2 regions of the Pseudoduganella sp. jia 12 genome follow, and region 2 is predicted to be linked to the other one. Evidence: predicted binding sites of a transcription regulator. Region 2 holds the regulator's gene; the other holds the start of a gene.
The links. The regulator FliA, encoded in region 2, starts transcription of late flagellar genes. The targets are predictions, from matches to a motif close to CTAAAGTTTNNNNNNNNNNNGCCGNTA.
Positions count from the first base shown of each region.

Region 1: the regulator FliA is predicted to act here: its motif matches at 5,752-5,778, upstream of ACY65G_RS29705 (flagellin N-terminal helical domain-containing protein).

Region 1 is NZ_JBUXKP010000021.1:58,865-66,694, forward strand. It holds gene ACY65G_RS29675 (RelA/SpoT family protein) at 1-355, shown strand, start outside; gene ACY65G_RS29680 (transposase) at 405-1,052, opposite strand; gene greB (transcription elongation factor GreB) at 1,187-1,747, opposite strand; gene ACY65G_RS29690 (sensor histidine kinase) at 1,802-3,238, shown strand; gene ACY65G_RS29695 (response regulator) at 3,249-3,896, shown strand; gene ACY65G_RS29700 (GGDEF domain-containing protein) at 4,035-5,606, shown strand; gene ACY65G_RS29705 (flagellin N-terminal helical domain-containing protein) at 5,875-7,335, shown strand; partial or broken gene ACY65G_RS29710 (flagellin N-terminal helical domain-containing protein) at 7,645-7,830, shown strand, end outside.
Region 2 is NZ_JBUXKP010000012.1:206,606-214,435, forward strand. It holds gene flhF (flagellar biosynthesis protein FlhF) at 1-1,167, shown strand, start outside; gene ACY65G_RS24740 (MinD/ParA family ATP-binding protein) at 1,160-1,984, shown strand; gene ACY65G_RS24745 (RNA polymerase sigma factor FliA) at 2,001-2,732, shown strand; gene ACY65G_RS24750 (flagellar motor protein) at 2,714-3,460, shown strand; gene motD (flagellar motor protein MotD) at 3,472-4,248, shown strand; gene ACY65G_RS24760 (flagella synthesis protein FlgN) at 4,387-4,857, opposite strand; gene flgM (flagellar biosynthesis anti-sigma factor FlgM) at 4,942-5,247, opposite strand; gene flgA (flagellar basal body P-ring formation chaperone FlgA) at 5,355-6,044, opposite strand; gene flgB (flagellar basal body rod protein FlgB) at 6,209-6,625, shown strand; gene flgC (flagellar basal body rod protein FlgC) at 6,652-7,056, shown strand; gene ACY65G_RS24785 (flagellar hook assembly protein FlgD) at 7,071-7,754, shown strand.

The sequences.
Region 1 (7,830 bases), on a different contig from region 2:
GCGCGACCAGGGCCTGCAGGTGCACACGTCCGACTGCAGCGTGGCGCGGCGCCAGCGCCAGAAGGAACCGGACCGCTGGATCGCGGTGAAATGGGGCACGGAACTGAACCGCCGCTTCGACAGCCGCATCCGCCTGCTGATCAACAACGAAAAAGGCATCCTCGCCCGCGTGGCCGCCGAGATCGGCGAATCCGACGGCAACATCACCTTCGTCGGCATGGACGAGGACAACGACCACGTGCTGCACCAGCTGCGCTTCACCATCCAGGTAAAGGACCGCGTGCACCTCGCCGGCCTGCTGCGCAACGTGCGCAAGGTGACTGGCGTGAACCGGGTATCCCGCGAGCGGGGATAAGCATTTGTTGCTTGAAAAATGGGGACGTACCCCATTTTTCAAGCAACATTTATCGCTCTGACTTGCGTGGCCGCCCTCTTACGCCGGGAGTGCAGCCAATAGCGCGGTTCGAACGGATCGCCTCTCTAATCTTTTCCAGTGTGGCGACGTCGATCGCTTCCATGGATAAATCGCGATACTTCCGCTGACGCTCCTCCAAGCTTGACCCAAGGCTGCCATATAGCACATGGGGCGTTAGCAACGCGTCTTCATGCAAACCTGCATTGCCCCGGTAACTCGACCATCTGTAGTCTTGCGGTGCTAACACCATTTCAGCTCGCACCGGATTCAGCTCAACGTACTGGTAGCAGGTAATGAGATAGGCATCCTGTGCGACAAGCGAAGAATAATATCTCCCCTCCCAGACGGCGCCTGTCTGCTCATACCACCAATTGAAGTACTGGGCATAACGTTGGCCGAGCCCTTTCATTAGCAATGCCGGGCCGTCCACATCCGAAAAGCTGGCTAGCAGATGCACATGATTACTCATGAGTACATAAGCATGGATAGCGCAACCGGCTCCTTTGGCATATTCCTTCAGCCAGCTGATGTACTGAACATAATCGGCATCTCTTCGAAAGCATACCTGGCGGTTATGCCCACGCTGGACGATGTGAAGAGGGACTCCCTCAAGAACGAGTCGGGCATGTCGTGGCATTTGCAGGCTCCTGAAACGAGAAACCTGCATCTTGGCACCTACTCTCAGGTAGTGGACTGCGTGTCATCAACCTTGGCGTCCGCTACAAAAGTTGCTCGAAAAATGGGGTACGTCCCCATTTTTCGAGCAACTTTTCAATCGTCCGCCGCCGGATAACTGACCTCGAGTATCTCCAGTTCCTCCACCCCGGTCGGCGTATGCAGCGTGACGGTATCGCCTTCGCGCGCCTTGGTGATCGTGCGGGCGATGGGAGAGATCCAGCTGACCTTGCCCTTCAGCGGGTCGAACTCGTCGATGCCGACGATGGTGATCGTGTTTTCCACGCCATCCTGGTTGCTGTAGGTGACGGTGGCGCCGAAGAAGATCTGGTCGCTGCCATGGTGCACGCTCGGGTCCACCACTTCGGCCACGTCGAGCCGTTTCGTCAGGAAGCGGATGCGGCGGTCGATTTCGCGCAGCCGGCGCTTGCCGTAGATGTAGTCGCCGTTTTCCGAGCGGTCGCCGTTCGAGGCGGCCCAGTGCACCACGCGCACCACTTCCGGCCGGTCCACGTCGATCAGCTGCAGCAGCTCGTCCTTGATGCGCCGGTAGCCGCTCGGCGTGATGTAGTTCTTCGCGCCCGGAGGGATCGGCGGTGCCAGCTGGACGTCGTCGTCATCGTCCTGCTCGGTTTCTTTAACAAAAGCTTTGTTCATGAGAAGTGGTGTTTCACGTATCATCCTGCCAATACGGAACGATTGTACACATTTATGAGCATTGTCCATTCCTGCCACGACGCTGTCTGGCATGCCACGCGTTCCCAGCTCTTCCTGATCGATCCCCACACCCTGCGCCTTCTCGACGCGAACCCGGCGGCGAGCCGGCAAACGGGCAGGAGCGCTGGCGCGGAATTGGCCACCATCGCGCCTGCCCTGCCCCGTGAACAGTTCGACGCGGCACTGGCCAGCGGCGCGGCGGTCGGCACCACGCTGGCGCGGCCAGACGGTACCGGCTACCGCGTGGCGCTGCGGCTGGTGCGGGTACTGCACGACGGCAGGGACTGCGTGCTGGCGATCGCCGAAGACGAAGCGGCGGCCGACGTGCTGCAGCAGGTGCAATCGCGCTTCGACGCCGTCGTGTCGCACACGCCCGGCCTGGTATACCAGTTCCGTCGCGATCAGGATGGCCGCGTGTCCTTCCCCTACCTCAGCGAAGGCTGCCAGGCGCTGCTTGGCCTGCCGGCGGCCGACCTGGCCGCGCAGCCGGAACAGTTCGCGCGGCTGGTGCTGCCGGAAGACCGGCAGTCGTACCTCGATTCGATGACCTCCTCCGCCACCACGCTGTGGAGCTGGAACTGGGAAGGCCGCATCTGGATCGAAGCGTGGAAGGATGTCAAATGGATCAATCTGCGCGCCACACCGCACGTGCTGCCGGACGGCGCAGTGCAGTGGGAAGGCATCATGACCAACATCACCGAGAGCAAGCTGGAGCAGCTGGAGGTGCGGGCCAGCCGTGCGCGGCTGGCGGAGCTGACCGCCCACATCGAGAAGGTCAAGGAACAGGAACGCACGCGCATGGCGCGCGAGATCCACGACGACCTGGGCGGCAACCTCACGGCGATCAAGATGGCGCTGGCCATGCTGGCGGCGCGCCTGCCCGAAGGCGACGACGTGCTGGCCCGGAAGGCGGCCTATGTCGACGAGCTGGCCGACCGAACCATCGACGCCGTGCACCGCATCACGCTCGACCTGCGGCCGTCGATCCTCGATTTCGGCCTCGTCGCCGCGCTCGAGTGGCAGGTGAAGGAATTCGCCGCGCAGGCGGGCCTGGCCTGCACGTTCCACTCCAACGAAAAGGATGTGGAACTCGATCCGGACCAGGCCACCGCGCTGTTCCGCATCGTGCAGGAGGCGCTGACCAATATCGCCAAGCACGCGCACGCTTCCAGCGTGGCGGTGCGCCTGCACGGCACGCGCACGCATGTGGGCGTGAAGATCACCGACAACGGCCGCGGCATCCGCTCCACCGACCGCGCCAAGCCGGGCTCTTTCGGCCTGCGCGGCATGGCCGAACGCGCGCGGGCGCTGGGCGGCACGCTGAACCTGTCGCACGCGCCCGGCGGCGGCACGGTCGTCGCGATCCGGATCCGGCGTGCCGGCCCGGGCGATGGGCCGGAAGCGGCTACAATTCGGGCTGCAATAACATAATGAGATGTATATGAGCGACAAGGCAGCCATCAAGGTCTTCATCGCCGACGATCACGCGATCGTGCGCGAAGGCCTGAAGCAGATCCTGGCCGACACCCGCGATATCGTGGTGTCCGGCGAGGCGGAAAACGGCAGCGACGCGCTGCGCCTGTTCCGCAAGTCGGGTTGCCACGTCGTGCTGCTCGATATCTCGATGCCCGACCGCAGCGGCATCGAAGTGCTGAAACAGATCAAGAAGGAAAAGCCGGACCTGGCCGTGCTGATGCTGTCGATGCACCGCGAGGACCAGTACGCCATCCGCTCCCTGAAGGCCGGCGCGGCCGGCTATCTCACGAAGCAGAGCGCGCCGAAGGAACTCGTCAACGCGATCCGGCAGGTGGCGGGCGGCATGAAATACATCAGTCCCGCCCTCGCCCAGGAACTGGCCAACCACGTCGGCGAAGACCATGAAGCGGCACCGCATGAAACGCTGTCCGACCGCGAATACCAGACCCTGACACTGATCGCCTCGGGCATGACAGTGGGGGCCATCGCCAAGGAGCTGTCGCTGTCGGTGAAGACCGTCAGCGAATACCGCGCGCGCCTGCTGGTCAAGATGAAATTGAAGAACAGCGCGGAGCTGACGCATTACGCGATCCGAAATGGGCTCATCGACTAAACGCGAGCAAAGCTTATATCCAGCAACTTCTGGTTCCGAAAGTAAAGCTAATAAGCACCGCTGCTTCGTGCTTCGAACAATGCGCAATTGTTCTAAGATGCAAGCTATCGGTAATACTTTGTAAAGGCTGCAAGCCAGATGTCGAGCAAACCACCCAGTTCCGCGGACCAGAACCCTGCTGAAATCGCGCGCGAGGCCTTTCGCCGCCTGGCGGTGCGCCGCATTGCGCCGACCCCGGACGCGTACCGCGACATCTACAACGAAATCGCCGGCATTCCCGCGCCGCCGCCCGTGGTGGCCGTTCCCGCCGACCCCGGCCCTGAAAATGTGCTGAACCGTTTCGCCGCGCGCCTGCGCGAGCAGCCCGGCGAACTGGCCGAGTTCGGCCGCCGGTTCAACCACGCGGTCAAGGCGCGCGACTGGGATGCGTATGCGAAGGCCCTGTCGCAACTGGCCGACCGCCCCGTGAAGAAAGGCGGCATCGAACTGGCGCCCATGGCCGAGGGAGAACAGACGCGCCTGCTGCGTGACCTGCTCAGCCGCACATTGACGCTCGCGGTTGCCTCGCTGCTGAGCGCCGCCCCGGCCATGGCGGCGGAGGCCGAGTCGCTGGGCGCGGCCACGAAGGAAGCGCATACCGAGGCCGACCTGTCGGAAATCGCAGTGAGGCTGAAACAGCTGTGCTACCAGATCGAACTGAAGCATGGCGACACGGCCGAGCAGCAGGAATTGCTGCTGCGGCTGTTCCGCCTGCTGCTGGAGAACGTCAGCGAATTGCTGGACGACGATTCCTGGCTGCGCGGCCAGGTCGATACCGTGCAGGCGCTGATCGCCGGCCCGCTGGATGCCCGCGCGCTCGAAGCGGCCACGCGCAGCCTGAAGGACGTGATCTTCAAGCAAAGCCAGCTCAAGCACAGCGTGGCGGACGTGAAAGCCACCGTGAAGAACATGGTGATGACGTTCATCGACCGCCTGGGCCAGGTGGCCGCCTCGACGGGCGACTTCCACCAGAAGATCGGCGCCTACAATGAAAAGATCAGCCACGCGAACGATATTACCGAGCTGAACCATATCCTCGATGAAGTGCTGCATGAAACCCGCGTGGTGCAGAACGAGGCGCTGCAGGTGCGCGACAGCATGGTCACCGCGCGCCAGGAAGTGCAGGAAGCGGAAGAGCGCATCAAGGCGCTGGAAATGCAGTTGCAGCACATGAGCGAACTGGTGCGTGAAGACCAGCTGACGGGCAGCCTGAACCGCCGCGGCCTGGATGACGTGTTCGAGCGGGAAACGGCACGTGCCGACCGCCGCAGCACGCCGCTGTGCATTGCCGTGCTCGACCTGGACGATTTCAAGAAGCTCAACGATACCTACGGCCACATTGCCGGCGACAGCGCGCTGAAGCACCTCGTCAAGGTCGTCAAGGACACGTTGCGTTCCATGGACGTGATTGCCCGCTTCGGCGGCGAGGAATTCCTGATCCTGCTGCCAGAAACGCCGGTCGACGCGGCCGTGGCCACGATGACCCGGCTGCAACGCGAACTGACCCGCCATTTCTTCCTGCATGAGAACGAAAAACTGCTGATTACCTTCTCTGCCGGTGTCGCACTGCGCCGACAAGGCGAGGAGCAGGAAGCGCTCGTCAAGCGTGCCGATGCTGCGATGTACACGGCCAAGAAAACCGGCAAGAACCGCGTCGTCGTCGCCGAATAACGATCTGCTTCTCATCATGATGCGCCCGGCGTGACCGGGCTTTTCGCGTTCTTGCTATTACTTCAGCAAAATCCGGCAATTTGAGCTCAACAGTAAGCATTGGGCCGGTATTTCTTCAAAAAAATTCGATTTCCCACGAAAAACCCTAAAGGTTTCCGCACGGCTACCGTTACCTGAAACAACAGCGGCTTGATCGTCACAAGAACAGCGTGACGGGCCAAAGTTACCGAGCAAATCGCCCAACAGCAGTACCGTCTGGAGAGTCACCATGGCATCGGTCATCAACACCAACATCGCTTCCCTGAATTCGCAACGTAACCTGTCGGGCTCCCAAGGCGCCCTGTCGACTTCGCTGCAACGCCTGTCCTCGGGCCTGCGCATCAACAGCGCAAAGGACGACGCCGCCGGCCTGGCAATCTCCGACCGCATGAACTCCCAGATCCGCGGCATGACGCAAGCGACCCGCAACGCCAACGACGGCGTGTCGATGGCGCAAACCGCTGAAGGCGCACTGTCCTCGTCGGGCGACATCCTGCAGCGTATCCGCGAACTGGCCGTCCAGTCGTCGAACGCATCGAACTCGGCATCGGACCGTGCCGCGCTGCAGACCGAAGTCACGCAGCTGGGCTCGGAACTGAACCGTATTGCACAGACCACCTCGTTCAACGGCCAGACGCTGCTCGACGGTTCCATGGGCACCGCGCACTTCCAGGTGGGCGCCGATGCCAACCAGCTGATCTCGGCTTCGGGCACGAACTTCCTGACCAGCACGTACGGCAACAACAACGTGGCAAAAGACAACGTGCAAGCTGCTTCGTCGACCAGCGTTACCGCCGGTTCGGTGACGGTGTCCGGCGTGCGCGGCAGCGGCACGGCGATCGCCACCACCAGTGCCGATACCGCCAAGTCGATCGCGGCCAAGGTCAATGCACAGACCGCCAGCACCGGCGTGACCGCTTCGGCCAGCACCGACATGATGCTCAAGATGGGCGCACAGGATTACTCGTTCGAACTGAAAGGCGACAACACCGATGCGGTGAAGATCAACTTCAGCGTTTCCGGCACGGGCGACACCGCGGCCGACTACGCCGCCGGCATCAACGCCATCAATGCCCAGTCGGCAAAGACCGGTGTCACCGCCGAATACGATGCCACCAACAAGGGCATGAAGCTGACGCATGCAAGCGGCGCGAACATCGACCTGAAGAACACCCGTGCCACGGACAACACCAGCCTCACGGCAAGCACGTACAAGGCCGACGGCGCCCTGAACTCGGGCGGCAACGACATGAAGGCAGCCGCCGCGACCACGATCGCCAACGGCCAGATCAAGTACGACTCGGAAGGCGGCTTCAAGGTCGACGACAGCAGCGGCCTGTCGGGCGCCGGTACCGTCAGCACGTCGTCGACGCTGAAATCGGTCGCTTCGCTGGACATCTCGGACTTCAAGGGTGCCCAGGCAGCAATCAAGATCGCCGATGCGGCCCTGGCAACGGTGAATACCCAGCGCGCCGCCTACGGTGCACTGCAATCGCGCTTCGCCTCGGCGATCTCGAACCTGTCGACCACGACGGAGAACCTGTCGGCGTCGAAGAGCCGTATCGTCGACACCGACTTCGCAGCGGAAACCGCGAGCATGACCCGCGGCCAGATCCTGCAACAGGCCGGCACCGCGATGCTGGCCCAGGCAAACCAGCTGCCGAACGGCGTGATGAGCCTGCTGCGTTAATCAGCACGACTTGCAAAACATCCAAATCCCCGGCTGGGCAACCAGCCGGGGATTTTTTTGATCATCGCTGGCGCAAGCATTCGCTGGGCAAAAAGGGAGCGAGCTGGCGATGTCCGCCAATTTCTGCTCAACAGTAAGCATCGTCACGTATTTCTTCAAAAAAATTCGATTTCCCACGAAAAAACCCTAAAGGTTTCCGCACGGCTACCGTTACCTGAAACAACAGCGGCTTGATCGTCACAAGAACAGCGTGACGGGCCAAAGTTACCGAGCAAATCGCCCAACAGCAGTACCGTCTGGAGAGTCACCATGGCATCGGTCATCAACACCAACATCGCTTCCCTGAATTCGCAACGTAACCTGTCGGGCTCCCAAGGCGCCCTGTCGACTTCGCTGCAACGCCTGTCCTCGGGCCTGCGCATCAACAGCGCAAAGGACGACGCCGCCGGCCTGGCAATCTCCGACCGCATGAACTCCCAGATCCGCGGCATGACG
Region 2 (7,830 bases):
CCCGCTGCACGCCCGGCCGCGCCGGAGCCGATGATGGCCGCCCGCCCGTCGATGGCGGCGGCACCGGTGCCGCGCGCGCCGTTCGCGCAGGCGATGCAGCCCGTGCCGCAAGCGGTGCAGCAGACGATGCCGCCTGCGCAGCCCGCGGTGGACATGGCCGGCATCACGGCGCTGGTGGCCGAGGCGGTGAACTCGGCCAAGGCCAACGCGGCCGCCGAAATGCACGGCATGATGAGCGAGCTGCGCGCCATGCGCGGCATGATGGAAACCCAGCTGGCCGAACTGTCGTGGGGCAGCGCACAGCAGCGCGAGCCGCACAAGGCGGCCGTGCTGCGCGAATTGCTGGCGGCGGGCTTTTCCACCACGCTCGCGCGCCGCCTGCTGGACAAGCTGCCGGCCGGCCGCAGTGCCGAGGAGGCATCGCGCTGGATCCGCACCGTCCTGGCGCGCAACGTGGGCGCCATGGCCAACGAGGATGCGCTGATCGAGCGTGGCGGCGTGTTCGCGCTGGTGGGCCCCACCGGCGTGGGCAAGACGACCAGCACCGCCAAGCTGGCGGCCCGCTGCGTGATGCGCCATGGCCCGGAAAAGCTGGCGCTCATCACCACCGATGCCTATCGTATCGGTGCGCACGAACAACTGCGCATTTACGGCAAGATCCTTGGCGTGATGGTACATTCCGTCAAGGATGAGGCCGACTTACGGATCGCACTGAAGGAGCTGCGCAACAAGCACACGGTGCTGATCGATACGGTCGGCGTCAGCCAGCGCGACCAGATGGTGACCGAGCAGGTGGCCATGCTGCAAGGCACCGATGTCGACGTCAAACGGCTGCTGTGTCTGAACGCCACGTCCACGCAGGAAACGCTGACCGAAGTCGTGCGCGCCTACCAGGGCAGCGGCCTTGCCGGCAGCATCATCACCAAGCTGGACGAAGCGGCGTCGCTGGGCAACGTGCTCGATGTCGTGATCCGCCAGAAGCTGCAACTGTTCTATGTATCGAATGGCCAGCGCGTGCCGGAAGACCTGCACCTGGCCCAGCCGGCCGAGCTCGTGGAGCGGGCGTTCCGGCTGAAGAAGGATGTATCCGAATACACGGATGGCGAGCTGCCGATGCTGATGGCGGCCGCCGGCAACGATGGACTGCGCGAGGTACACCTTGGCTAACTTCAATTTCGACCAGGCGGAAGGACTGCGGCGGATGCTGGCGGGGCCGCCGCGGCCCCGCATCGTCACGTTCCTTTCCGCCACGCCGCAGGACGACAAGGGCGCCATGCTCGTCAACCTGGGTGCCTCGCTGGCGCGCGCCGGCAACGACGTGGTGCTGGTCGACGCCTGCGCCAGCGCGCACGGCGTGGCCTCGCGGCTGGGCATCGACAATGGTGCCAGCCTGCTGAACGTGGCGCGCCAGGAGTGCGCGCTGAATGAAGTCATCCATGAAGTGCCGCAGGGCTTCAACGTGGTATCGATGACGCGCGGCGAATCCCGCAACGGCCCGCATGAAGCGCGCCGGCTGGCCAAGGCGTTCGACGTGCTGGCCGCGCAGGCCGGCATCGTGCTCGTGGATGGCGAATTCGACGGCGAAGCGTTCCCGGTGCCGGTCATGGCCAGCTCGGAAATCGTGGTGCAGGTATCGAACAGCGCCACGTCGATCACGAATGCCTACATGATGATCAAGCGGCTCAACCACGAGCTGGGCCGGCGGCCGTTCGGCATCGTCGTCACCGGTGCGTCCGAACGGGAGGCGCGGGTCGTTTACGATAATATGGCACAGGCGGCAAGCCGTTACCTGGCCGTGAATCTCGTATCGATGGGCTCGGTGCCAGCCGATGAATACCTGCACCGCGCGGCGCGCCTGGGTCGCGCCGTGGTGGACGCGTTTCCGCTGGCGGGTGCCTCGGTCGCGTTTCGTCAACTGGCGGGGCGGTTCGCGCTGGCCACGCCGTCGCATCTTTCGGGGAGCGGCCACCCTATGCAGCACTGAACAAGAATAGAAATATATGTACACGGTCAAAGGGAAGGTGAACAAGGATTCGCTGCTGACGGAGCACATGCCCCTCGTGAAGCGCCTTGCCCACCACATGAAGGCAAAATTGCCGCCCAGCGTGGAAGTGGATGACCTGGTACAGGCGGGCATGATCGGCCTGCTCGACGCGATCAACCGCTATGAAGAAACGCACGGCGCCCAGTTTGAAACCTATGCGGTGATGCGCATCCGCGGCGCGATGATCGACGAATTGCGCAGCAGCGACTGGGTGCCGCGCAGCTTGCGGCAGGACATGCGCAAGATCGAGAACGCCATGGCCTTGCTGCAGCAGAAGCTGGGACGTCCGCCCGCCGAATCCGAAGTGGCCCAGTCCCTCAAGCTCTCCCTCGAGGCTTACCAGGAAATGCTGGGCGAGGGCGGCGGCCACCAGCTGCTGTACTACGAAGACTTCAAGAACGAGGACGGCAGCGACAGCTTCCTCGACCGCTATGCACAGGACGACGAAGCCGATCCGCTGCGCTCGCTGATGGACACCGGGTTCCGCCAGGCCGTCATCGACGCGATCGATGCGTTGCCGCCGCGTGAAAAGCTGCTGATGGGCCTGTACTACGAAGAAGAACTGAACCTGAAGGAAATCGGCGCCGTGATGGGCGTTTCCGAATCACGCGTATCGCAGCTGCATACCCAGGCGGTGTCCCGGCTGCGCGCCACGTTGCGGGAGCAAGCATGGACTGGTCCAGCGTAGCGGGTTTGCTGCTGGCGCTGGCCGGCCTGATCGTGGGCATGGCACTGGAAGGCGGCAATCCGTCGTCGCTGATCCAGCCCGCCGCGTTTGCGATCGTGGTCGTCGGCACGTTCGGCGCCGTGCTGCTGCAGACCCGGCCCGCCACGTTGCGGCGCGGCATCCTCATGGTGCGGTGGGTATTCCGGCCCCCGGCGGACAGCCGTATCCTGCTCGCGCGCGATATCCAGGCATGGAACCAGACCATCCGCCGCGAAGGGCCGCTGGCGCTGGAACGCCACATGACCGGCGCGCGCAATGTCTTCCTGGCCAAGGGTTTGCGCATGGTGATCGACGGCATCAACCCCGACAAGCTGCGCCAGCTGCTCGATACGGAGATCACGGCGTTCGAGACGGCGGAGCGGCAGGCGGTGCGCATCTGGGAATCGGCGGCCGGCTACTCGCCCACGATCGGCATCCTGGGTGCCGTGCTGGGCCTGATCCACGTGATGGAAAACCTCACCGATCCTTCCCGGCTCGGGCCCGGCATCGCGGTGGCCTTCGTGTCCACGATCTATGGCGTCGGGCTGGCCAACCTGTTCTTCTACCCGATCGCCAACAAGCTCAAGAACATCGTCATCGCCCAGGTGCACCAGCAGGAAATCGCCGCCGCCGTCTTCCACGACATCGCCAGCGGCGACTTCTCGCGCATCATGGATGAGCGCATCGCCACGCTGATGCAGGATTACTAGGACACACCCCCATGAGCTTCCAGTACCGCCGTGCGCGCCGCCCGTTCGACGAGGAACCGGAAAACCACGAACGCTGGCTCATCTCGTATTCCGACTTCATCACGCTGCTGTTCGCGTTCTTCGTGGTGATGTATGCGATCTCGTCGGTCAACATCGGCAAGTACCGGATCTTCTCCGATGCGCTCGGCGATGCGCTGGGCGGGCAGGGCGCCAACGTCAAGCCCAATACCGAGGTGCTGAACCAGCCGATCCCGAATCCGAACCTGAAGAAACGCCAGGAAATGATGCGGCAGGAACGCGCGTCGCTGACGAAGCTGGCGCAGGACCTGCAGTCCACGATGGCGCCGCTGGTAAAGGAAGGCAAGGTGCGCGTCACGCAGAACAGCCGTGGCGTGTCCGTCGAGATCAATGCCAGCGTGCTGTTCGATCCCGCCGAAGCCAGGTTGACGGAGGAGTCGCGCGAGGCGCTGACCGCCGTGGCATCGCTGCTGAAGAACGATCCGCACGCGGTGCAGGTCGAAGGGCATACCGACGACCAGCCGGTGCGCAACATCTATCCGTCGAACTGGGAACTGTCGTCGATGCGTGCCGCCACCGTGGTGCGGCTGTTCATCGAATCCGGCGTCGCCCCCGAGCGGCTCACCGCCGTCGGGCATGCTTCCAACCATCCGGTGGCGCCGAACGACGACCCTGTCAACCGCGCCCGCAACCGGCGCGTGGCGGTGACGATCCTGTCGGCGGTGCCGGATCCGGAAACGGAAATCCCGACCGGTCCCGCGCCGCAATAGGAAATCGTTGGCAGTGGAGAACCGGTGTCTGACACCTTTTCTGGAAGATTCACCCAGAAAAGGTGTCAGACACCGGTGTTCGCGCGCCAACTACTGTCAGTTGACACGGTTGGTGCGCATGTACGGGATTTTGGCAGGTCAGCCAGCGAGGAAACCGCGCGAGACGGTGGTGCTGGTGGCGGTCAGGCCGCTCGGGCCATAGACATTGCCGGCGGGGCTGGGCGGGCGCAGCGCCTGCAGGGCGCCCTGGGTGTGCGACAGCTGCTTGTTGATCAGCATGCCGTTCAGGCGGTTCAATTCCTTGGCTTCGCGGGTATGCGCGAGCAATTCGTTCCACAGCGCCTTGTCGTCCGGCGTGCCGTGGGCGCACAGCCATGTTTCCATGCCGGCTTCGCGCGCTTCGAATCCGGCCTGGCCCAGCGCCTCGTGGCGCTCCCTGGCCAGGGTGCCCATGCGGGCCAGCACCTCGGATTTGCGCGGCGTCAGCGCGGACAGCTTGTCGATGTCGGCAGCCACCAGCGACTGCTGCTCGTCCTTGAGGAGGTCGAGCAGTTCGGTGATCAGGCGCTGCTCTTCGCGCAGCTTCTGGATCGGGGCGCCGTCATGCATGGGTTTGCCTCGTAGTTGATAGGGTTGACTACTTGAGGTTGACTACCCGAGGTTGGCTACCTGAGGTTGACTACCTGAAGTTGACTACCGTTGACGGGAATGCAGCAGGTCCTTGACCGTATCCAGCAGGCCATCCGCCACTTTCTCCGAGTTTACCTGGAACTGGCCATCGGCGATGGCCAGCTTGATACGTTCCACTTTTTTCGTGTCGAACACGCCGCTGTTGCTGTTGGTGGCCATTGCCTGCCCCTGCGCCGACAGCTTGACGCTATCCGAATTTTTTTGCGTGGAAGCCGTTTCCGCCGCTTTTTCGGCGTTGCGGGCATTGCTCGTGGTCGGCGTGGACGCCGCCGGCACACCCGCGTTTTTTACTGAATCGTTGATTTTCACAGCATCTTCCTCGTCTGGTAGGAGCTTTGACTCCGAGCTTTTACTCCGGTCTACGAGTTCTTAACGACTGCCGCATTGCAAACTTTAGCGGCGAGAGTCGAATCTTTTTAGAATGCAACCTCGACCTGGCCACCCGCGCGGGCAATCCCGCTGACGCTCCTGCCACCCTGCGTGCGCACCTGCACCACCTGGCCCTCCGCCGCGTTGGCGATGGCTTTGCCTTCGGCCGTGATACGGAACCCGGAACCTGCCGTGACGAGCCTGACCATCTGTCCGTTCAGTACCACCGGCTGGCTGCGCAGCGTGTCGAGCCGCAGCGGCGTGCCTGCCGAAAGGGAAACATTGGTGCTTCGGCCAATCACCTGCGCCTTGTCGGTGGCAATGCTCGCAGGCAACGACGTCAAGTCGCCCTGTTGGGTCACGAGCTGTGTTTCCAGGATCGGCTGGCCTTGCGACAGCGGCGTGGCCGCGGCAATGTAATTGCCCAGTACCGCAACGTTCGCCTGAATATACACCGTCCATTGCGCCGGCGCCGCACAGCGCACGCCCACTGTCGTCTTGCCCCAGGCTTTACCGCCAGGCATCAGGAACGCTTCGGGAGCGGGGCACTGCGCCAGGTTCATGCGCGTATCGACATTGCCGACCGTGACCGTCACCTTGCCCGGCAGGCCGGCGGTCTGCACTTGCAGGAAGCCCTCGACGGTACGGCGCAGGACGGCCGGGTCCATGCTTGTTGCGGCTTGCGCGGCGCTCGCGGCCAGCGATAGTGAAGCAATGGCAAGGGTCAGCGGTTTCATGTGCGGTCGTGTGCCGTGAGAAGTTGAATCAACGCCAGCCATCTTACGCGCGCGCGCCGCGCCGAAAGCCGCGAACAGCGTGGCAAAGTCCATGCTTATCCCCGGATCATTTGCCGTGGAGCATCCGTAAGATGGCATCTGTCACCGATGGAAAGGATGCCGTCATGCTGGGAAAACTCGACAATCACCTGCGCTTCAACGAACTCGCACTGGGCCTGCGCTCCACGCGCCAGAGCGTGCTGGCATCGAACATTGCCAATGCCGACACGCCCAACTACAAGGCGCGCGACATCGACTTCACCAGCGCGCTGCAGAACGCGCTGAATAACACGGCCGCGACCGGCACATTGGCCACCACCGCGGCGCGCCATTTCCCGACCCCGGCGCCGGATGGCAGCACGCTCGCGGACGGCACGCCGCTGCTGTACCGCGGCATCGTGCAGGGTGCCGTCGACGGCAACACGGTGGACATGGACGTCGAACGCAACCAGTTCGCCGACAACGCGCTGCGCTACGAGGCGGGCGTCACGTTCATCAACAGCCAGATCAAGGGCCTGATGACGGCCCTGCAGGGCCAGTAAGCCACGCGGCCAACAAGGAGATCGCCATGTCGTTGTTCAGCATTTTCAATGTTTCCGGTTCGGCCATGAGCGCGCAGTCGCAGCGCCTGAACGTGGTCGCCAGCAACCTGGCCAACGCCGACAGCGCCACCAGCGCCAACGGCGAAGCCTACCGGGCCAAGCAGGTCGTGTTCGAAGCGACGCCATCGGCCAGCAATGCCTCCACCGGCGTCAAGGTGCAGCAGGTGATCGAGGATCCGTCGCCGATGAAGCAGGTCTACGACCCGAAAAGCCCGCTGGCCGACGAGAACGGCTATGTGACGATGCCGAACGTGAACGTCGTCGACGAGATGGTCAACATGCTGTCGGCGTCGCGTTCCTACCAGAACAATGTCGAAACGATGAACGCGGCGAAGAGCCTGCTGCTGAAAACCCTGACCATCGGTCAATAACCGGAAAGATCACCATGGCCGTCATTGCCACCCCCACCTCCACGAATGGCGTCTCGCAGTCCCTGATGGACTCGATGAACAAGAAGGCCGGCACCGGCAACGAGATCTCGGCCGAGCAGGACAAGTTCATGACGCTGCTGATCACGCAGCTGAAGAACCAGGATCCGCTGAACCCGCTCGACAACGCGCAGGTCACCAGCCAGCTGGCCCAGCTGAACACGGTTACCGGCATCAACAAGCTGAACGACACGCTGGAAACGCTGAAGAGCGACATGGCCGCCTCGCAATCGGCCCAGGCGGTCAACATGATCAACCATGGCGTGCTGGCCGCCGGCAAGACGATGCAGGTCACCGAGGGCAAGGGTATCTTCGGCATCGAGGTTGGTTCGTTCGCGGACAACGTGCAGCTCGAGATCAAGAACGCCAGCGGCAAGGCGGTGCACACGCTGACGCTGTCGAGCGTCGAGCCCGGCGTGCTGCCGCTGGCGTGGGACGGCAAGCTGGAAGACGGCAGCACGGCGCCGGACGGCATCTACACACTGTCGCTGGCCGCGACCACGGGCGGCAAGGCGCTGACCGATGCGCAGTCGCTCACGTTCGGCACGGTCGCCAGCGTGTCCACGGGCCCCGCGGGCGCGAAACTCAACGTTCCTGGGCTCGGGCAGCTGAGCATGGACGACATCAAACAAGTTCTGTAAGAAGCCGATGAAAAGCGGTCATGGCGTCGTTGCGACTCCTTGCCGTGCTGGAGCACTGGCTGCGAAGCCACGCCTG